DNA from 2 places in the Mumia sp. zg.B53 genome. Region 2 is predicted to be linked to the other one. Evidence: predicted binding sites of a transcription regulator. Region 2 holds the regulator's gene; the other holds the start of a gene.

Region 1 (11,239 bases), on a different contig from region 2:
GGCTTCGCGGAGGCGACGTTCGCCTGGCGGGTGGCCAAACGGCTGCGCGCGGAGCTGCGCGCAGCCGGCGCGACGGTGGTGATGACCCGCAGCCGCAACAGCCGGAAGCTCTGGGGGCCCTGCGTCGACGTCCGGGGACGGCTCGGCAACACGGGCTTTCGCGGCCGCGAACGCGCGGCCGACCTCAAGATCAGCATCCACGGCGACGGGGCGGCGCGGTCGGGACGCGGCTTCCACGTGATCGTCACCAAGAAGCGGGGCGCGGTGGCGCGGTCGCTGCGGCTGGGGCGCATCACCCGCGCAGAGCTGCAGAGGGCGGGGTTCCGGCGCTCGACCTACACCGGGGGCGGGCGCGGGCTGGTCAAGCGGGCCGACCTCGGCACGCTCAACCTCAGCCGCATCCCGACCGCGATGGTGGAGCTCGGCAACATGCGCAACCCTCGCGACGCCCGGGCGATGCGCTCCGCGGCAGGCCAGCGCCGGTACGCCACGGCCCTTGCAGCGGCCGCCACGCGCTATCTCAGGCGGTGACCGTGGCGCACCGGATCCTCCACCTCTCCGACACCCACGTCAGCCGGACCGGCCCCGACGAGGACGGCGTCGACGCCGTCAGCGCGCTCGAGCGGATCCTCCACGACGCGCGTCACGTCCCCGACCTCGACCTCGTGCTCGTCACCGGCGACATCGCCGACGACGGGTCGTATGAGGGATGTGTCGCCGTCCGCGAGATGGTGGGCGCGTACGCCGCCGAGCGCGGCGTACCGCACGTCTACACGACGGGCAACCACGATGACCGGGCCGCGTTCACGCGGGCGCTCGGGTCCGGGCACCTCGACGCCGGCGGACGCGACGTCGGCAGGCTCGCGGGTGGGTCGGCGGGCAAGCGCGCCGCGGTCAGCGACGTCGGGGGCCTGCGGGTGATCACGCTCGACAGCCTCGTGCCGGGATCGGTGCACGGTGAGCTGGACGGCGGTCAGGTCGCGTGGCTCCGTGGCCAGCTCGCGACCCCCGCGCCGTACGGGTCTGTCGTCGCGCTCCACCATCCGCCTCTGCACGTCGACTGGGCGCCTTTCATGCGCAACGACGGTCTCCGCGACCGGGACCTGCTCGCCGACGCTGTGGCCGGGACGGACGTCCGAGCGGTCCTGTGCGGCCACTTCCACCTCCAGCTCTCCGGCACCATGAACGGCGTGCCGGTGTGGACGACCCCGGGTGTCGTCACCAGGAACGACCGCACGTGCCCACCAGACCGGATCCGCGGGGTTCTGGGCGCCGGAGCGACGGTTGTCGACCTCGGAGGGCCGTTCTCCCCGGTGTTCCTCACGCTGCACGCTCGCGACCCGCGCGCGGGTGAGCAGGTCTACCTGGTCGACGCGGTCTCGTGGGACGACGTCGACGAGGACTGATCCATCGTGTCCGCGACAGCGTGCGCCTCGGCGTCGCCTTCGCGGCGCAGGCCGTGCACCACACCGTCGCGATCCTCTGCCGAGCGGTTCTGGCTGAGCTTGGCCTTGCCCTCGACCGAGGTCACGGCCACCTCGACGCCGACGATGCCGCGCAGCTGGCCGTCCACGAACGGCGCGGGCGCATCGGTCACCGCCCAGGGGTCGGGCCGCGACCGCTCGTGGAGGTCGGTGAGACGGGTGACGGCGTCGCGGATCCACTCGGTCTCACGACGGACGCGCACCGTGCCGCGCAGCTCGACGCGGCTGTAGTTCCACGTCGGGACGACCCTGCCGTGCTGGGCCTTGGTCGCGTACCACGACGGCGAGACGTACGCCTGCGGTCCGCTCACCACGACCAGGGCCGGCGATCCGTCGCCGATCGTGCGCCAGTGCGGGTTGGCGAGCGCCACGTGCGCGATCACGCGACCCTCCTCCCGCAGCCACACCAGCGGCAGCCGTGTCGCGTACGGCATGCCGTCCGCGCCCACCGTGACGAGGTCGCCGGCACCGACGGCGGCGATGAGGCCGTCGATCGCCGCTGCGTCGTCGAGGGCGTTGAAGCGCGGCACGTACACCGGCCCACCGTACGACGACGCCCCGCCGGTCCGGAGACCGACGGGGCGCCGCGTGCGTCGAGCGTGAGCTCAGGCGGGGTGGCTCAGAAGCCCATGCCGCCCATGTCGCCCATGTCGCCACCCGGCATGGCCGGGGGGTTCTTCTCGGGCTTGTCCGCGACGACGGCCTCGGTGGTGAGGAAGAGCGCCGCGATCGAGGCTGCGTTCTGCAGCGCCGAGCGGGTCACCTTGGCCGGGTCGAGGATGCCCTCGGCGATGAGGTCGACGTACTCGCCGGTCGCCGCGTTGAGGCCGTGACCCGCGGGAAGGCCCTGGACCTTCTCCGCCACGACGCCGCCCTCGAGGCCGGCGTTGATCGCGATCTGCTTCAGCGGGGCGGTCGAGGCGGAGCGCACGATCTGCGCACCGGTCGCCTCGTCACCGACGAGATCGAGCTTCTCGAACGCCGCGGCGGTCGCCTGGACGAGCGCGACGCCGCCACCGGCGACGATGCCCTCCTCGACGGCAGCCTTCGCGTTGCGAACGGCGTCCTCGATGCGGTGCTTGCGCTCCTTGAGCTCGACCTCCGTGGCCGCGCCGACCTTGATGACCGCAACGCCGCCGGCGAGCTTCGCCAGCCGCTCCTGCAGCTTCTCGCGGTCGTAGTCGGAGTCGGAGTTCTCGATCTCGGCGCGGATCTGGTTGACCCGGCCGGTGATCTGGTCCTCCGAGCCACCGCCGTCGACGATGGTCGTCTCGTCCTTGGTCACGACGACCTTGCGGGCCGTACCGAGCAGCGAGATGTCGGCGTTCTCGAGCTTGAGACCGAGCTCCTCGCTGATGACCTCGCCACCGGTGAGGATGGCGATGTCGGTCAGCATGGCCTTGCGGCGGTCGCCGAAGCCCGGAGCCTTGACGGCGACGGACTTGAACGTGCCCTTGACCTTGTTGACGATCAGGGTGGCCAGCGCCTCGCCCTCGATGTCCTCGGCGATGATCAGCAGCGGCTTGCCCGACTGGATGACCTTCTCGAGGACCGGCACGAGGTCCTTGACGGCGCTGATCTTGGAGTTGGCGATCAGGATGTAGGGATCCTCGAGCACCGCCTCCATGCGCTCGGGATCGGTGTAGAAGTACTGCGAGATGTAGCCCTTGTCGAAGCGCATGCCCTCGGTGAGCTCGAGCTCGAGCCCGAAGGTGTTGCTCTCCTCGACGGTGATGACGCCTTCCTTGCCGACCTTGTCCATCGCCTCGGCGATGATCTCGCCGACCGACGGATCAGCAGCGGAGATCGCGGCCGTGGACGCGATCTGCTCCTTGGTCTCGACGTCCTTGGCCATCCCGAGCAGCTGGGCGCTGACGGCCTCGACGGCCTTCTCGATGCCACGCTTGAGCGCGATCGGGTTGGCGCCGGCCGCGACGTTGCGCAGGCCCTCGCGCACGAGCGCCTGGGCGAGCACGGTGGCGGTGGTGGTGCCGTCGCCGGCGACGTCGTCGGTCTTCTTGGCGACCTCCTTGACGAGCTCGGCGCCGATCTTCTCGTAGGGATCCTCGAGCTCGATCTCCTTGGCGATGCTGACACCATCGTTGGTGATGGTGGGAGCGCCCCACTTCTTTTCGAGGACGACGTTGCGGCCCTTGGGACCGAGGGTCACCTTCACGGCGTCGGCGAGGATGTTCATCCCGCGCTCGAGGCCGCGACGGGCTTCCTCGTTGAATGCAATGGTCTTCGGCATATCTCCCGCGATTCCTCCGCGTAGAGGTGGATGGCCCAGGGGATGCCCGCGACGGACGACCCGCGTCCACGGCGAACCCTTCTCGCCGCGACCTTCGGACCTCATCGTCCTGGCCCGTTTGGCACGTTGGCACTCAGATGATCCGAGTGCTAACGCTCTCCTTTCTAGCACTCGGGCCTGGAGAGTGCAAAGAGTGGGCCAGTGCAGCGAGCGAGGGCGACACCCTCATCTCGCCTCGTCGGCGATCTCCAGGAGGGCGTCGAGGACGCATCGGACAGCCGCGCGTTCGGCACGGTCGGGCCTTGCGAGCGCGAACACGTGGCGCCCCGCCCGCACGCCGTCGAGCGGGAGCAGCGTGACGCCGCGTGCCTCCGCTGCTCTTCGCCACAGCCGCGGCAGCAGCGCCACACCCTGCCCGGCCGCGACGAACGCGGCCGTGACGTGGTTGTCGAGGAACCGTTGCTCGACACGAGGGGACTGTCCGTCGACGGCGAGCATGGGGAGCAGCAGGTCGAAGGGATGGCCGACAGGGACGCCGATCCAGCGCTCTCCGACGAGGTCCTCGGGTCGCACCCGGTCGCGGCCGGCGAGGCGGTGATCCTGGGGCACGGCCACGTCCAGCGGCTCACGGAGGAGCGGCGTGACGTGCAGCCCCGTCGCCGCAGGGTCCGGCACCGCCACGACCGAGTGCCCGACGACCACGTCGTGGTCGGCGGTGGCCGCTCGGACCTCGTACTCCGCGAGGTCGAGGTCGCTCAGCCGCACGGTCACGCCGGGCGCACGCGTCGCGAGCCGCGGCGCGAGCGGAGCCAGCAGCATCTCGGCGCCGCTCGGGAAGGCTGTCACGGCGACCTCGCCCGCCACCTCGCCGCGGAACTCCTCGAGGCGGGCCCGGGTGCGCGCGACGACCTGGGCGATCTCGACGGCGCCCTCGGCGAGCAGCCGGCCGGCCTCGGTGAGCCTGACCCCACGGCCCTCACGCTCGACGAGGACGGTCCCGAGGTCACGCTCGAGGGCCTTGATCGTCTGCGAGACCGCCGACGGCGTCCGGTACGTCGCCGCAGCGACCGCCGTGATGCTCCCCCGCTCGGCGAGCTCCCGCACGATCGCGAGCTTGTCGACGTCGATGCCAGCATCCTTCATTGAAGCAACGCTACATCGTAGTCGTAGGAGTATTCGATTGTGCTTCACCCAGGCGCAAGCGCACGCTGGCTCTCGTGACCACCCGCGACCGTCTCCTCGCCGTACTGGTGGCGATCACCTGGGGACTGAACTTCATCGCCATCCACGCCTCGCTCGAGCACTTCCCGCCGATGTTCTGCGTCGCGCTGCGCTTCGGGCTGCTCGCCGTCCCGACCGTGCTTCTCGTCCCGCGCCCGGACGTCAGGCTGCGCTGGTTGATCGGGTACGGCGCAGGCTTCGGGATCGCACAGTTCTTCTTCCTGTACGTAGGCATGCGTGCGGGCATGCCCGCAGGACTCGCCTCGTTGGTGCTCCAGGCCTCCGCGCCCTTCACGGTGGTGCTCGCCGGCGTCCTGCTGCGCGAACGGCTCAGCGGCCGGCAGATTCTCGGCATCGTGATCGCGATCGCCGGGCTCGCCGGCGTGGCGTGGCACCGGTCGCAGACGGCAGCCCTGCTCCCCGTGGTGCTCACGCTGCTGGCCGCGCTCGGCTGGGCGTTCGGCAACCTCGCGAACCGCCAGGCGCACCCCTCCAACCCGCTCCACCTCACGCTGTGGATGTCGGTGGTCCCCCCGATCCCGATGCTGGTGGTCTCGCTGCTCTTCGAGGGGCCGGGAGCCGTCGGAGAGTCGCTCGTGACCGCCTTCACCCCCGAGGCGGTGCCCGCCGTGCTGGGTCTCCTCTACACGGTCGTCATCGGGACCGTCGTGGGCTCGGGACTGTGGACGCTGCTGATGACGCGCTATCCGTCGAGCACCGTCGCGCCGTTCTCACTGCTCGTCCCGGTGGTGGGGATGAGCGCGAGCGCTCTTCTCCTGAGCGAACGCCTCGACCCGTTCGAGCTCGCATCCGGCGCGGTGGTCATCGCCGGCGTCCTTCTCGGCTCGACCCGCGGGCGCCGGGCCCGCTTGACGACGCCGTCGTAGCCCGCCTACGGTGCGGAGGTCCCCACGGGAGCCCGGGCACGGGCTGAGAGGGAGCCGATGCCGCTCCGACCGTCGAACCTGATCCGGGTCATGCCGGCGAAGGGAGGCAGGAGCAGTGTCGCGCTCTCACCGGCCAGCCGGCCGCGACGTCGCCGTCGTCGGTGGTGGAGTCGTCGGGCTCACCGTCGCGTGGTCGCTCGCACGTCGTGGTCACCGTGTCACGACGTACGACCCCACGCCCGCCCGTGGGGCCTCGTGGGCGGCCGCGGGGATGCTCTCCCCCGCAGGTGAGGCGTGGTACGGCGAGGAGGCGCTGCTGCGGGTCGGCGTCGCGTCGCTCGCACGGTGGCCGGACATGGCGGCCGCCCTCGAACGCGATGCCGGGCGAGCGTTGGAGGTCCGTGGGGAGGGCACGCTGCTCGCCGCCGCCACCGAGGACGATGCCCGCGAGCAGGAGCGGGTCACCGCGCTGCTCGACACCCACACGATCCCGTACCACCCGCTCACCCGGCGGGAGGTGCGCGCCCGGGAGCCGGCGCTGCACCCAGCGCTGCGCGCCGTCGTCGAGATCCCCGGTGACCGCAGCGTCCACAACCGCACTCTGCTCGCTGCTCTGCTGGCGGCATGCGCGCGTCGGCACGTGACCGCCGTCGACGACACGGTCGACCTGGTGCGAGACGGCGACACGCTGCGTGTCCGCACCAGGCAGGACGGGCGCGCGCGCGGCCACGACGTGGTGGTCCTCGCCAACGGTGTCGGGCTACGCACCACCGAGGGCGCACCCGAGTGGCTGCGCGACGCCGTGCGCCCGGTCAAGGGCGAGATCCTGCGGCTGCATGCCCCCCGGCCCATGCTGGCCCGGACGGTGCGCGCCGCGGTGCGCGGCCGACCCGTCTACCTGGTCCCGCGCAACGACGGCGAGATCGTGGTCGGCGCGACCATGCTCGAGCGGGGGTACGACACGACCGTCACCGTGGAGGGGGTGCACGACCTCCTTCACGACGCGGTCGAGGTCGTGCCGGAGCTGCGTGACTGCGCCTTCGTGGAGGCGGCAGCCGGCTTGCGTCCCTCGAGCTCGGACCACCTGCCGCTGGTCGGGGCCACCGGCATCCCCGGTCTCCTCGTCGCCGCCGGGCACCATCGTGGCGGCGTGCTCCTCGCGCCCTGGACCGCCGACGTGATCACCGCGCTCGTCGAGGAGTCCTCGCCACCTGAGGGGTCGGGTCACACCGACCCGCTTCGCCTGTCGCCGACACTCCAGGAGGCCCGATGACCATCCGTCTCAACGGCCAGGCCCACGCGCTCGCCGAGCCTCTCACGGTGCTCGCGCTGCTCCGCACGCTCGCGCTGCCACGTACCGACGTGGCAGTCGCCGTCGACGGCATCGTCGTGCCGCGCTCCCGATGGGAGGACCACCTCGTCCGCGACGGCGCCGAGGTCGACGTCGTCACCGCCGTCCAAGGAGGGTGAGAGTCGTGCTGACGACCACCGACCCGTCCCCGCTCACCGTGGCCGGAGTGCCGTTCACGAGCCGGCTGTTCCTCGGTACCGGAGGGGTTCCGAGCCCCGCTGTCCTCCGTCGGTGCCTGGAGATGAGCGGCACGGAGCTCGTCACCGTCTCGATGCGCCGGGTCGACCCGGGAGCGCCGAGCTCGATCCTCGACGTCGTCCGCGAGCACGGCGCACGGCTGCTCCCCAACACCGCGGGCTGTCGCACCGCGCGTGAGGCGGTCCTCACCGCGAACCTCGCGCGCGAGGCCCTCGGCACCGCCTGGGTGAAGCTGGAGGTCGTCGCCGACGACGTGACGCTGCTGCCCGACGTGGTCGAGCTCCTCGACGCCGCCGAGACCCTGGTGCGCGAGGGCTTCACGGTGCTCGCCTACACGAACACCGACCTCGTCACCGCCCGCCGCCTCGCCGACGTCGGCTGCGCGGCCGTGATGCCGCTCGGCTCGCCGATCGGCTCCGGCCTCGGTGTCACCGACCCTCGCGCGATCGCCGCGATCGCGGAGGCGGTCGCGGTCCCGGTGGTGCTCGACGCCGGCATCGGCACCGCCTCCGACGCCGCACTCGCGATGGAGCTCGGATGCGACGCCGTGCTCTGCGCGACCGCGATCACCCGTGCGGGCGACCCGCCCGCGATGGCGTCGGCCATGGCCGGCGCGGTGCGCGCCGGTCGCACGGCGTACGGGGCGGGCCGGATCCCCCGACGCGAGACGAGCCTGGCCTCCAGCCCGACAACCGGTCTCGTCGGCACCTGACGCCGGCGGGCCCCCGCCGGTCCGGCGTCAGCCGCCGGCGACCGCCGGGATGATCGAGACCTGCTGCCCGGCGGGCACCGAGGTCTCGAGCCCGTCGGCGAAGCGCACGTCCTCGGTGCCGACGTACACGTTCACGAACCGGCGGATCGCGCCGGTCTCGTCGACGACGCGCGCCTTGATCCCGGGGAACGACGCCTCCAGGGCCTCGATGACACCGGCGACGGTCTCGCCGTCGACGGTCACCTCCGAGTCGCCCTTGGTGTAGGTGCGCAGGATCGTGGGGATGCGGACGGAGACGCTCATGATGTCCTCTCGGTCAGACGAGGTTCGCGGCGGTGAAGGCCGTGTAGGTCGGGTCGATGGTCGCGGCGGGGCCGACCCGGTCCGCGATGGCGTCGAGCGTCTTGAGCCCGTCGCCGGTGTTGAAGACGACCGTCTCCGCCTCGGGGTCGAGCCGGCCGTCGGCGAGCAGCTTCTTGAGCGTCGCGATCGTCACGCCTCCCGCGGTCTCGGCGAAGATGCCCTCCGTACGGGCGAGGAGCTGGATGCCGTCACGCACCTCGTCGTCGGAGACGTCCTCGACGGCACCACCGGTCCGCCGGCAGGTGTCGAGCACGTACGGCCCGTCGGCGGGGTTGCCGATCGCGAGGGACTTGGCGATCGTGTCGGGCTTGACCGGACGGACGACGTCGTTGCCCTCCCGGAACGCCTGCGCGACGGGCGAGCAGCCGGTCGCCTGCGCGCCGAAGATCTTGTACGGCGTCGGGTCGACCAGGCCGAGCCGGCCGAGCTCGGTGAATCCCTTGTCGACCTTGGTCAGCTGCGACCCGGAGGCGACCGGGATCACCACCTGCTCCGGCAGCCGCCAGCCGAGCTGCTCCGCGGTCTCGTACGCGAGCGTCTTGGAGCCCTCCGCGTAGTAGGGACGGACGTTGACGTTGACGAACGCCCAGCCCTCCTCCTCGCCGGCGATCTCGCTGGCGAGCTTGTTGACGTCGTCGTAGTTGCCGCGCACGGCGACCAGCGTGCCGCCGTACACGGCGGTCGTGAGGATCTTGGGGCGCTCGAGGTTCTCCGGGATGAAGACGACGCTCTTGATGCCGGCACGGGCCGCGGCCGCGGCGACGGCGTTGGCGAGGTTGCCCGTCGACGGGCACGCGAGGACCGTCATGCCGAGCTCGCGGGCGGCCGAGAGGGCGACGGCGACGACGCGGTCCTTGAAGGAGTGGGTCGGGTTGCCGGAGTCGTCCTTGACCCAGAGCGTCTTGATGCCGAGCTCACGGGCGAGGTTGTCCGCCTTCACGAGCCGGGTGAAGCCGGGGTCGGTGTTGGGGAAGGACGCGATATCGGCGGGGACTGGCAGCAGCGACTGGTAGCGCCAGATGCTCTTCGGGCCGCTCTCGATCTGCTCGCGCGTGATCGCCGGGAAGTCGTACGCGACCTCGAGCGGTCCGAAGCACTCGAGACAGGCGTAGTGGGGTCCGAGCTCCTGCCCGGCACCGCAGGCGCGGCACACCAGGCCGGTCGCGTTGCCGAAGGCGCCGTCACGGGCGTTCGTACGATCAGGGGTTTGCAGCGTGCTCGCGCTCACGAGGCCTCCTCGTCATCTTCCCTGCGCGCGACTGTCGCCACAGGACGGACTTGGCACCATGCCTGACGGCGGCCTCGCGGGGTCGCGAGCTCACGTCAGGTGGTTGCCGGGGCTTCGTCGGGCCGTGTCCCTCCGCCCCTCGTGATGAGCTGAGCCAAGCGTACGTGCGCGTCTCACATACTGTCCACTCGTTCCAATATGCGGACAGTGGTCTCCCGGCAGGTCAGCAGCCGAGAGCGTCCGCGAGCCGCTCGAGCCAGGCCGAGAGCTCCTCGGGCCCGTGGACGACGAGGTCGGCCCGGGGCGTCAGGGCCTGCTGCTCGTCGGAGGCGACGGCCACCAGCATGACCTCGGCCTCGCCGTGGTCGCGCATGGCCGTGAGCGCCGCGTAGGCCGGGATATCACCGAGGTCGTCGCCGGCGTAGACGATCGTCCGGAGTCCGGTCTCGGCGACCAGCGTCCGCAGGGCGGCCCCCTTGTCGACGGACGGGTCGCGCACCTCCACGACGTACCGTCCGGGTTCTGCGGCGAGGCCGTGCTCTCGCGCCAGCTCCGCGACCGGTCCCTCCAGGCGCTCGAGGGCCGCACCGGGATCGTCGAGGAGACGGGTGTGCACCACCACCGCGCGCCCCTTGTCCTCGATCCTGACGCCGGCAAGACCGAGCGAGTCGAGCAGCGCCGGCAGAGCCGCACGGACCTCGGCGACCGCGGCGGGCGGTGGCGGCACCGACTCCGCACCGGTGTCGGCGTCCCACCTCTCGGCCCCGTACTGGCCGAGGATCGTGAGGTGGCTCAGGCCGTCGTGGTCGCCGAAGCCACCCAGTCTGAGCGCGGTGCGCACGGGACGTCCGGTGACGACGGCCACCTTGCCGACGCACGGTCCGATGCGCTGGAGCGCGTGGACCGAGCGCTTGCTGGCGTGCGCATGCTCAGGGTCGTCGACGATCGGGGCCAGCGTGCCGTCGAAGTCGAATGCGAGCATCGCCTGCTCGGGGGCGGCCAGCAGCGCCGCCAGGGCGGCCGCTCCGGCTTCGGTGCGGGGCTGTGGCTCGAGCACCACGGGAAGGGACATGACCACCATCATCCCAGGCCGGCCTCAGGCGTCGGGAGGGGTTCCGCCTCACGACGAGCAGGTGACCTCGCGTCGCCCCGCCGGGCGGCCGTGAGTGAGACCAGGGAGTACGCGTGCGGCTACGGTGCGCCTGTCAGGATCAGGGTGAGCCGGTCGAACTTCATCGGCTCGACCGCCGGCCGGACCCGGTCGATCCTCAGGTCGGCGGCGAGGCGCTCGGCCTGCTCCTTGAGCTTCGCGGGGTAGTACACGGTGCTCTCGGGGATCCGTCCGTACCAGTTGTCGACCCCGACGACCTTCCAGCCGGCGTCCTCGACCCGCGCCGCGGTGGAGTCGGCGAGTCCGGTGGCGCCGGAGTTGTTGAAGACCTCGACGAACGCCCGAGGGACCTCCGCGGTCGCCGGCGCGGCCGAGGTCGGCGCTGCCGTGGCCACAGGCTCGGCCGTCGGCTCGGGCGTGGCCTCGGCGGTGG
Region 2 (11,239 bases):
TCCCGGATGCGGTCGAACACCCGCCGGTGCGGTGCGGCGAACTCGCCCTCGACCAGCTCCTCGCCCCGCTCGGTGGCGAGGAGGCCGAGCAGCTCGCGCTGCCGGTCGTCGAGCTTGGTGGGTGTCTCGACGACCACGCGGACCTTGAGGTCACCGCGTCCGACCCCGCGCAGGTGCGGGACGCCGCGACCGCGGATCGTGACCGTCTCGCCGGACTGGGTGCCGGGGACGATGTCGAAGCCGATCGTGGCCTCCTCGGCCGGGACACCGGTGTCGGCCTCGAGCGTCGGCAGGTCGATCTGAGTGCCGAGCGCCGCAGCGGTCATGGGGACCCGGACGTCGCAGTAGAGGTCGTCGTCGGAGCGGGTGAAGACGTCGTGCGGCTCCACCTCGACCTCGACGTACAGGTCGGCGGCGGGACCGCCGCCGGGCCCGACCTCACCCTCGCCGGTCAGCTGGATCCGAGTGCCGCTGTCCACGCCGGCGGGCACCTTGATGGTCAGCGTGCGACGGGCGCGGACCCGGCCGTCACCGGAGCACTCCTCGCACGGGTTCGCGATCACGGTGCCGTAACCCTGGCAGGTCGGGCAGGGGCGGGCCGTACGGATGTCTCCGAGGAACGACCGCTGCACGTGCTGCACCTCGCCGTGCCCGCGGCACGTCTGGCAGGTGATCGGCTCCGCGCCGTCGGCCGAGCCGTTGCCGTGACAGGTCGAGCAGACCACGGCGGTGTCGACCTTGAGCTCGCGCGTGGTCCCGAAGGCCGCCTCGGCCAGCTGGACGCCGATGCGGATCAAGGCGTCGTTGCCGCGCCGGGCACGACCACGTGGGCCGCGCTGGGTCTGCTGCCCGAAGAACGCGTCCATGATGTCGTTGAACGAGAAGCCGGCGCCGAAGCCGCCGCTGGCACCCGCACCGGCGAGGGGATCGCCTCCGCGGTCGTAGAACGACCGCTTGTCCACGTCGGAGAGCACCTCGTAGGCGACGGTGACGGTCTTGAACCGCTCCTGCGCCTCAGGGTCTGGATTCACGTCCGGGTGCAGGCTGCGCGCCAGCCTCCGGTACGCCTTCTTGATCTCCTCCGGAGTCGCGTCGCGACTCACACCGAGGGTCTCGTAGTAGTTCTGGCTCATGCGTCGTTGTCTGTCTCTCAGTCGCTGAGGGTCTGGCCGACATAGCGTGCGACGGCGCGTACCGCCGCCATGGTGCCGGGGTAGTCCATCCTGGTGGGCCCGACGACGCCGAGGGTGGCGAGCGGCTCGTCGTCGGTGCCGTACGCGGTGGCCACGAGGGAGGTCGCCGAGAGCTCCTCGTACGGAACCTCCGTGCCGATGCGGACGGTGAGCGTGGTCGGAGAGGTGGCCTCGCCGAGGAGCTTGAGCAGCACCACGTGCTCCTCGAGCGCCTCGAGGACCGGCTTGATCGAGGTGTCGAAGTCGGTGCCGAACCGGGCGAGGTTGGCGGCCCCGCCCACGGCAACGCGTTCGTCGGCCCGCTCGTCGGAGAACGCCCGGGTGAGCGTCGCGACGACAGCGGTGGCGATGGGCTGCTCCTCGGGACGGAAGGTCGTGATGAGGTCGGCCACCGATGCCGAGGCGTCCGGCAGCCGCTGCCCGACCGCGGCGCCGATCATCCGCGCTCGCAAGTCCGCGAGGAGCATCTCGGACGGCTCTTCGGGGAGCTCCACGATGCGCTGGTCGACACGTCCGGAGCTGGTGATCAGCACCAGCAGGATGCGGCCGCGCTCCATCGGGACCAGCTCGACGTGACGGACGGTCGAGCGGGTCAGGGAGGGGTACTGCACGAGCGCGACCTGGTGGGTCAGCTGAGAGAGCAGCCGGACACTTCGCTGGACGACGTCGTCGACGTCGACCGCGCCGTCGAGGAACGACTCGATCGCACGGCGTTCGGGAGGACTCAGCCGCCGGACGGAGGCAAGCCGGTCGACGAAGAGGCGGTAGCCCTTGTCGGTCGGGATCCGGCCCGCGCTGGTGTGCGGCTGGGCGATGAACCCGTGCTCCTCGAGGATCGCCATGTCGTTGCGGACCGTCGCCGGCGACACACCCAGCTGATGGCGGTCGACGAGCGCCCGCGAGCCCACCGGCTCCTGGGTCGCCACGTAGTCCTCCACGATGGCGCGCAGGACCGCGAGCTTGCGTTCATCGAGCACGACGTCAGCCACGGTCCCTCCTCGTGTCGATGATCTTTGGCACTCCGGTGCCCTGAGTGCCAGTCTAGCCAGCCTCACCAGTCGCGTGTGGCTGCGAGGTGCCGCACGTTCTTTCGGCTAGTTTGCTCCTCGTGGCTCACGACCGATACGGATCCGATGTCCTGGCCGGCGACTGGCGCGTCCCCAAGCGAGGGCGGTCCACCGAGGTGGAGGCGGAGGTGGGGATGGTGCTCGAGGAGGTCCAGACCGACTTCTGCGGCGCCGTGACGCGCACCGACCGAGATCTCGACACCGTCGAGCTGGAGGACCGTCGCGGGAGGCGGCGTACCTTCCCCCTCGGGCCGGGCTTCCTCCTCGAGGGCAAGCCGGTCGTGCTCAAGGCGCCGGTACGACACGCCGCGCCCGCACGCGCGACGCACACCGCGTCCGGCTCGGTCGCCGTCCACGACGCGAAGGCACGGGTCGCACGCGCGAGCCGCATCTACGTCGAGGGACGTCATGACGCGGAGCTGGTCGAGAAGGTGTGGGGTGACGACCTGCGGATCGAGGGGGTGGCGGTCGAGTACCTCGAGGGGGTCGACGACCTCCCGTCGGTCGTCGACCGCTTCAAGCCCGGTCCGGGACGCCGCCTGGGCGTGCTCGTGGACCATCTCGTCCCGGGGTCGAAGGAGTCGCGCATCGCCGCCTCGGTGCTGCGCGGACCGCACAAGGAGCACGTGCTCGTCGTCGGGCACCCGTACGTCGACGTCTGGCAGGGCGTGAAGCCCGAGCGCCTCGGGCTGGAGAAGTGGCCGGTGATCCCACGCTCGATGTCGTGGAAGCACGGCATCTGCCAGTCGCTCGGGTGGCCCCACCGGAACCAGGCCGACATCGCGCACGCCTGGAAGCGCATCCTCGGGTCCGTCCGCTCCTACGCCGACCTCGAGCCGGCGCTGCTCGGGCGGGTCGAGGAGCTCATCGACTTCGTCACGACCTGACCGCGCCCGCCCTTACGGTGCGTCGCCGCGGATCCGCCAGAAACACAGCCCGCCGAGGCCGAGCGCGAGTACGAGGAGCAGCGCCGTCTCGCGCCACTGCAGAGTCCAGAAGGCGCTGGACGGGTGCCACGTGACCTGCTGCCGATAGCCCTCGTCCGCCAACCGGTCGAAGCACGCCGCCCGCGCACCCGCCTGCGCGCTCTCCCCCGGTGGCGGCCCGCCGCAGTCGGCCACCCACGCCGGCAACGACCGCATGCGCTCGCCGTCGGCATCGAGCGTGACGTTCGACAGCTCCCACGTGCCGGTGCGACCCGTCTCGACACGGATCTCGGAGACGTTCTCGATCGGGTCTCCTGGACCTGAGGCTCCTTCGACCATCAGACCGACGAGGTTCTCCTGCGTGATCGAGCTCGTGGCCTTCTCGGGTTCGACGAGCTGGGCCCGCACGACGACCCCGACGAACAGCTGGACGCCAAGGACGAGGACGAGCGTCACTGCCATCGCCGCGACTGTCCGTCGCACCACGAGCCCAGCCAGCACGCCGATCGCGAGCGCCAGCACGGCGTACCCGATCGGGACGAGGCCCCGGGCTCCGAAGACTGCGGGCTCGATGCGCGAGACCATGAACGGCCCCGTCCCCTCGCCGGTCGCGATCGCGCGCTCGATCGGTCCGGCCCACCAGGTCACACCCCACGACAGCAGCCCAGCGACCGACACCGTGACCAGGGCGGCGCCGAGGAGTTTGACGGCGAGCCACCGTGTGCGCGTGACCGACTGGCTCCACGCGAGGCGGTGCGTCCGCGCCTCCAGCTCGCGCGCGACCATCGGCGCCCCCCAGAACGCCCCGACGACGAGCGGGAAGACGTACGCCGCCGCGATGCCGACGTAGTAGAGCGTGACCTTGAACGCGTCGGCGCTCAGTCCTGTCAGGAACGAGCGTGCGCCGTCCTCTGCCGCGTCGACGATCCCAGGCCCGGTGATGGCCAGTGCCACGAGCAGCAGAGCGACGGCACCCGCGACCGGAATCGCCTGGACACGCAGCTGGCGCCATGTCAGCCAGATCATCGGATCACCTCGACGGTCGGGCGCGGGCGCTCGTACGAGGCGTCGCCGCGCAGGTAGGCGAGCACCAGATCCTCGAGCCCGAGAGGGGTCACGTCCCAGGAGGGATCGACCGCGGGTCCGCCGGTGCGGACGACGAACGTGCTCTGGCGGTCGGTATGGCTCGCCGTCACGACGTGGTGGCCGGCTGGGCCTGCGTCGGAGGGACGCCGCGCGCCGGTCATGCGGCGGTGCGAGGCCAGCAGATCGTCGAGGTCGCCCGCGACCCGGACCTCGGAGTCCACCAGCACGACGAGGTAGTCACAGGCGCGCTCGAGGTCCGAGACGAGGTGCGAGGACAGGACGACCGTGAGGTCCTGCTCGGCGACCGCCTCCATCAGGTCCTGCATGAACTCGCGTCGGGCGAGCGGGTCGAGGGCCGCGACGGGCTCGTCGAGGATCAGCAGCTCCGGCCGCTTGCCGATCGCCACCGTGAGCGCGATCTGGGCGCGCTGGCCTCCCGAGAGGCTGCCGGTGCGGCGCCGCAGGTCGATGCCGAGCCGGTCGATCCGGTCCCGGACGAGCACGTCGTCCCATCGCGGGTTGAGGTGCGAGCCAATCCGGAGGTGGTCGGCGACACTCATCCCACGATAGGTCGGCGCATCCTGACTCACGTAGCCGACGCGCGCCTGGTGCTCAGCGCCGGACGACGGCCCCTCGCCCAGCACCTCGATGCGACCGACGGTGGGCACGAGCATCCCGGCCGCGAGGCCGAGCAGCGTGCTCTTGCCGGCGCCGTTCGGCCCGACGAGACCCACCACGCGGCCGGCCGGGAGCTCCAGCGTGCAGTCCTTCAGGGCCCAGTGGCGACTTCGGCCGTATCTCTTGCCGAGCTCATGCGTTCTCAGTGCTGTGGTCATGCGATGTCCTCCTCGGAGGCGGCCCGAAAGGTGGTCATGAACAACGCCTCGATGCTCTCGTCGTCGAGGCCGGCGCGGCGGGCCTTGGACAGCCACCGCTGGAGGTCGGTACGCAGCGGGCCGTGCGCCGCCAGCGTGTTGTCGGTGAGGGTCCGCGTGACGAACGTGCCGACACCCGGACGCGGAGCAACGAGGCCGTCGCGCTCGAGGTCGCGGTAGGCCTTCAGGACGGTGTTGGGGTTGATCGCCAGCGCACGCGCGACGTCCTTGACGGTCGGGAGCTGGTCGCCCTCGTCGAGGAGCCCGAGGCGGAGGGCGCGGCGTACCTGCTGAACGAGCTGCAGGTACGCGGAGACGCCCGACCGGGAGTCCAGGTGGAACTCGATCATTCGATACTCCTAATGTGCTATCTGAATAGCACTATAGGTAGCAGCGGATCCGACCGCAAGAGTCCTTGCAGCCGCCCTGCGACACTGGAGGCATGCCGTCCACGCTTCCCGAGGGACAAGCCGTCCCCGCTGACGGCGCCCTCCCTGCAGCCTCGCTCGACGCCCTCGGGGGCGCGCCCTTCGGCGTGTACGTCCACGTCCCGTTCTGCGTGACGCGGTGCGGCTACTGCGACTTCAACACCTACACGTCGTCCGAGCTCGGACCGGGCGCCTCGCACGACTCCTACGCCGACACCGTGCTCGCCGAGATCGCGCTGGCGGCTCAGGTGCTCCAGCGTGCCGACCGCCCGTTGCCGGAGGTCGAGACGGTGTTCATCGGCGGCGGCACGCCCACACTCCTCGCCTCCGACGACCTCGGACGCATCCTCGAGGGGATCGACAAGACCTTCGGGCTGGCGGCCGGCTACGAGGCCACCACGGAGGCGAACCCCGACAGCGTGACCCCCGCGTCTCTCGCCACGCTCCGCTCACGCGGTTTCACCCGCATCTCGTACGGCATGCAGTCCGCGGTCCCTCACGTTCTCGCAACGCTGGACCGCACGCACGACCCGGCCAGACTGCCTGACGTCGTGCGGTGGGCCCGCGACGCCGGCTTCTCGCAGGTGAGCGTCGACCTCATCTACGGCACGCCCGGAGAGTCGCTGGCGGACTGGGAGCGGTCGCTCGACACGGCACTCGCACTCGGTCCCGACCATGTCAGTGCCTATGCCCTCATCGTCGAGGAGGGGACCGCGCTCGCACGCCGCGTCTCCCGCGGCGAGGTCGCAGCTCCCGACGACGACCTGATGGCCGACATGTATCTCGCCGCGGACGCGCGGCTCAGCGCCGCCGGCCTCGGGTGGTACGAGCTGTCGAACTGGGCCCGCGACGACGCCGCGCGGTGCCGCCACAACGAGCTCTACTGGACCGGTGCCGACTGGTGGGGCTTCGGGCCGGGGGCGCACAGCCACGTCGCCGGCACCCGCTGGTGGAACGTCAAGCACCCCGCCGCCTACGCCCAGCGGCTGGCCGAGGGCCGATCCCCCGGGCACGGGCGCGAGATCCTCGACCTCGAGACCCGTCGTGTGGAGCAGGTGCTGCTCGAGTCGCGCCTGCACGACGGCATGCCGCTCGTCCGGCTGGATGCCGCGGGACGTGCCGCCGTGCCGGGGCTCGTCTCCGACGGGCTCGTCGAGCTCTCCGACGACAGCCACCGTCTCGTTCTCACCGTCCGCGGCCGCCTCCTCGCGGACGCGGTCGTGCGCCGCCTCCTGCCGTAGGCGACCCCGCTCTCACGCAGAGGAGGGCCGCACCCCGACGGGGTGCGGCCCTCCTGAGACAGCTGCCGGTCAGGTGCCGGCGTAGAACTCGTCCAGGATCGGGCGGTACTTGTCCTCGACGAACTTGCGCTTGAGCTTGAGGCTCGGCGTCATCTCGCCCTCCTCGACCGACAGGTCGCGGTCGAGGATCTGCCACTTCTTGATCGTCTCCCAGCGGTTGAGCTTGGAGTTGAGCTCCTCGACGTAGCCCTCGATCGCCTTGTGCATCTGCGGCGACGTCACGATCTCGGCGTACGACTTGCCCGCCAGGCCGTGGTTCTCGGCGAAGAGCGTCGCGGCGTCGGGATCGATCGTGATGAGGGCGCTCACGAAGTTGCGGTTGTTGCCGTGCACCACCATCTGGCTGGCGAGCGGGCACACACCCTTGAAGACGCCCTCGACGTGCGACGGCGCGACGTACTTGCCGCCCGAGGTCTTGAAGAGGTCCTTCTTGCGGTCGGTGATCCGGAGGAACCCGTCCTCGTCGATCTGGCCGATGTCGCCCGTCGCGAGCCAGCCGTCGTCGGTCACCGTGGACGCGGACTCGGTCTCGAGGTTGTGGTAGCCCTGCATGACACCGGGACCCTTGATGAGGATCTCGCCGTCCTCCGCGATCTTGACCTCGGTGCCAGGCATCGGCAGGCCCACGGTGCCGAGCTTGTACTGGTCGGGGTGGTTCACGAAGGAACCGGCCGCACTCTCGGTGAGGCCGTAGCCCTCGAGGATGAGGATGCCGGCAGCCTCGAACCACTCGGCGACCTCCTGCGACAGCGCGGAGGCTCCGGAGATGAAGAAGCGGACGCGTCCACCGAATCGGTCCCGCACCTTCGAGAGGACGATCTTGTCGGCGAGCCGGTGCTGGAAGGCCAGCCCGGCGGGGACCTTCTTGCCCTCTCGCTCGAGAGCCTTGACCTGGGCCGCCACCTTGGTCGCCCAACGGAAGAGCTTGAGCTTGGCGCCGCCCTCCTCCTCCATCATCCCGACGATGCGGCCGTAGGCCTTCTCGAAGATGCGCGGTGCCGCGCCCATGAACGTCGGCTTCACGACGGCGAGGTTGTCGACGATCTTGGGGATGGCGCCGTCGACGGCGGTCGGGAAGCCGATCTGCAGCTGCGTCGACAGGAGCACCTTGCCGAAAGAGTGTGCCATCGGGAGCCAGAGGTACTGGAGGTCGTCGATGGTGATGTAGCCGCCCGCGGCGACCGCTGCTCCCTCGTACGTCCACGAGTCGTGCGTGAGCCGGACTCCCTTGGGACGGCCGGTCGTGCCGGAGGTGTAGATCAGGGTCGCGAGCTGGTCCGGCGAGATCGCGGCGACGCGCTCCTCGACGACCGACGGCTGCTCGGCGAGCAGCTTGTCTCCGAGCTGCTCGAGGTCGGAGAGGGTGATCACCCAGTCGCTGTCGTGGTCACCGTCGAACAGCACGACCTTGATCACGTCGGGGAGCTCGCTGCGCTTGTCCTGGAGCTTCGCCAGCTGGACGGCGTCCTCGGCGAAGACGATCCGGCTCCCGGAGTCCGCGAGGATGTAGGCGACGTCGTCGGTCACGGTCGTCGGGTAGACGGTGGTCGTCGCAGCGCCCGCCGCCATGATGGCGAGGTCGGCGAGGATCCACTCGTAGCGGGTCCCGGACGCGATCGCGACGCGCTCCTCCGGCTTGATGCCGAGCGAGACGAGACCTGCCGCGATCCGGGAGACGACGTCTCCGGTCTCGCCCCAGGTCAGGGAGCGCCAGTTCTCGCCGACCGGGTAGCGGTAGGCCTCACGAGTGGGGGTCTCGCGTACTCGGGCGAAGAACATCTCGCCGACGTTCTTGGCACGGGACTCGACAATCTCCAGATGCTCGGGTGTCGGGGCGTTGGCCATGAAGGGTGCACCTCATCGTTAGGGGTGGTGATGGCGATCACAGGATGGCTCGAATCGTACGTGATCGACGTGATCCGAGGCACATCCACCAGATAATCGTTATCGATCAGCACCCCTGGTGACGCAGGGTGCCCGTCGGCCGCGGACCAGGTCAGCCGAGCGCGACCGGAAGGAGCCCTCGCCGCGTGCGCGACGCGATCTCGTCGAGCGCCCCGTCGAGGTCGGGATGGGCGAACGCGAACCCGGACCCTCTCAGGGTCGCCGGGTCGACCCAGCGGCTCTTGAGCACGAGCTCGGCCTCGGTCCTGATGAGCCGCGCTCCAGCTTCGAGCGCCCAGGTCGGCAGCGGGACACCGTGCGAGCGGCCGAACGCCCGGCGCACCGATCGCATCATCTCCGCGTTCGTCACCGCGTCAGGGGCGGCCACGTTGACCGGTCCGGCGATCTCGGGGTGCTCGGCGAGATGGTCCACCACGCGCACGACGTCGTCCACGTGCACCCAGCTGAACATCTGACCGCCGTCCCCCATCGGTCCACCGAAGCCGAGGCGGGCCAGGTTGATGAACGGGTTCACGGCACCACCGCCGGCACCGAGGACGATCGCCATCCTCAGCGCCACCTTCCGTACGGCCGTGGGCGCGTCGAAGAGCTCGTGCTCCCACGCCCGCGCGACGGCCACGGAGAACCCGGCGCCACGCTCTCCTGTCACCTCGTCCATGGGACGGTCTCGCGCATCGCGGTAGATCGTCGCCGTGCTCGCGTTGACCCACAGCGACGGCGGGGACGCCGACGCGGCGAGGACCCGGCCGAGTAGTGCGGTGGTCTCCGTACGTGAGGCGAAGATCGCGTCAGCGTTGGGCTTGGAGTAGCGGCAGCTCACCGAGCGCCCGGCGAGATTCACGAGGATGTCGGCACCGCCGAGCACGTCGGCGAGCCCCGCCGCGTCGTCCCAGCTCGCGTCCGCGTCCGGACCGCGCCCGATCGTCCGCACCACCGCCCCGTGGCGCGACCAGGCGCGAACCAGGTGCTGACCGATGTATCCGGAGGCTCCGGCGACGACGGCGACCGCACCGCGCCTCATCGCAGCGAACCGGAGGACGGCTGGGTGAGCGCCACGACGTCGTCGACCAGGCCCCGCGCCACCGGGAGTCGGGACAGGGCGACCGCCTTCGAGACCACCGGTGCGAGCCGATCCACGAGCAACCGTGTGCGCTGCTGCTCCGGCGACGGATCGACGACCCAATGGAGCGTCACACCGAGGTAGAGCAACCAGAGCAGGTCCGGGAGCCGGTCGCGTAGTCCGCTCGGCACTCGCACCTTGGAGGTGGCGACCACGTGCTCCATGAGGTCGACCGCCATTGCCCTCGCATTCCCCGACTCCGCGGAGAACGGGCTCGCCGACGACGAGGCGGGGAGCGCCTGCTGCACGAACGTGGTGCCGAAGCCGTGGTAGGGCGTCATCACGTCGAGGCCGGCGTGCAGGGCCGCGCGCAGGTTGTCCGCGAGTGGAGCCCTTTCGACGAGGCGCGGGAGCGCAACGTCACGGTGCTCGCGCTGGACGCTGACGTAAAGCTCGTGGACAAGCTCGTCCTTGCCCGAGAAGTAGTAGTAGGCGTTGCCGAGCGACAGCCCGGCCTCGTCCGCGATGCGGCGCATGGTCGTCGCCTGGTAGCCGTCGTCGCGGAACAGCCGTAGCGCGGCAGCGGTCAGCCGGTCGCGGGTGTCCTTGGCCATCAGAGAGCGCCATCAGGAGACTTGAACATGTTCGAATCTAGCATCAGCCTTCGAACGTGTTCAAGAGTCGGCGCAGATCAGCGCAACGGCCTCGCCATGACGATCCGTGGCCAAGGGCGGAAGTACGCCGACTCGGCGACATGACGCTCACGCAGACCCGCGCTCCACCGCGCCTCGGGCACCACCTCGAAGCCGAGGCGCCGGTAGTACGGCGCGTTCCACGGCACGTCGGCGAAGGTCGTCAACGTCAGCTCGGCGTGCCCGCCTGCGAGTGCCCACCCCGCGACCACGTCGACGAGCGCTGCACCGATCCCCTGTCGGCCGTGCTCCGGGAGGACGGAGAGCTGCTCGAGGAAGGCCCGGCCGTCCAGCACGTCTGCGAGCGCGTACGCCACCGGCGCGCCGGCGTCCCCGACCTCGACCCACGCCCTGCCGCGACCGACCGCCGCGGCCACCGTCTCGTACGGCGCGGGTTCACCGTCCGCGACCAGGTCCCGGCCGATCTCCCGGAACCGCTCGTCCGCCGCTCGCTCGATGTCTCTGAGGAGCTCGACGTCGGCGAGCGTGGCGGCCCTCACGGGAGGCTACTTCTTGCCCTTGTCACCCGAGTCGCCGGTGGAGAGCGCGGCCACGAACGCCTCCTGCGGCACCTCGACGCGGCCGACCATCTTCATCCGCTTCTTGCCTTCCTTCTGCTTCTCGAGCAGCTTGCGCTTGCGGCTGATGTCACCGCCGTAGCACTTGGCGAGGACGTCCTTGCGGATCGCGCGGATGGTCTCGCGGG

Evidence for each region. Region 2 encodes HrcA, which represses chaperone genes, less so after heat shock. Its sites were predicted from a motif close to TTGGCACTCGNNNNNNNCGAGTGCCAA; they were not measured.
Region 1: the regulator HrcA is predicted to act here: its motif matches at 3,862-3,888, upstream of groL (chaperonin GroEL).

What each region holds. Positions count from the first base shown of each region.
Region 1 covers NZ_JAHWCK010000001.1:2,092,988-2,104,226, reverse strand. Annotated here, with positions in the region: gene KV102_RS10285 (N-acetylmuramoyl-L-alanine amidase) at 1-531, shown strand, start outside; gene KV102_RS10280 (metallophosphoesterase) at 534-1,406, shown strand; gene KV102_RS10275 (FMN-binding negative transcriptional regulator) at 1,361-2,020, opposite strand; gene groL (chaperonin GroEL) at 2,104-3,735, opposite strand; gene KV102_RS10265 (LysR family transcriptional regulator) at 3,961-4,878, opposite strand; gene KV102_RS10260 (EamA family transporter) at 4,953-5,843, shown strand; TPP riboswitch at 5,866-5,950, shown strand; gene thiO (glycine oxidase ThiO) at 5,959-7,116, shown strand; gene thiS (sulfur carrier protein ThiS) at 7,113-7,313, shown strand; gene KV102_RS10245 (thiazole synthase) at 7,319-8,104, shown strand; gene KV102_RS10240 (MoaD/ThiS family protein) at 8,132-8,407, opposite strand; gene thrC (threonine synthase) at 8,421-9,695, opposite strand; SAM riboswitch class I at 9,705-9,846, opposite strand; gene otsB (trehalose-phosphatase) at 9,919-10,767, opposite strand; gene KV102_RS10225 (LytR C-terminal domain-containing protein) at 10,887-11,239, opposite strand, start outside.
Region 2 covers NZ_JAHWCK010000002.1:478,131-489,369, reverse strand. Annotated here, with positions in the region: gene dnaJ (molecular chaperone DnaJ) at 1-1,133, opposite strand, end outside; gene hrcA (heat-inducible transcriptional repressor HrcA) at 1,151-2,170, opposite strand; gene KV102_RS13460 (DUF3097 domain-containing protein) at 2,293-3,147, shown strand; gene KV102_RS13455 (ABC transporter permease) at 3,160-4,212, opposite strand; gene KV102_RS13450 (ABC transporter ATP-binding protein) at 4,209-5,108, opposite strand; gene KV102_RS13445 (GntR family transcriptional regulator) at 5,105-5,497, opposite strand; gene hemW (radical SAM family heme chaperone HemW) at 5,590-6,816, shown strand; gene KV102_RS13435 (long-chain fatty acid--CoA ligase) at 6,886-8,721, opposite strand; gene KV102_RS13430 (TIGR01777 family oxidoreductase) at 8,873-9,802, opposite strand; gene KV102_RS13425 (TetR/AcrR family transcriptional regulator) at 9,799-10,455, opposite strand; gene KV102_RS13420 (GNAT family N-acetyltransferase) at 10,533-11,033, opposite strand; gene lepA (translation elongation factor 4) at 11,040-11,239, opposite strand, start outside.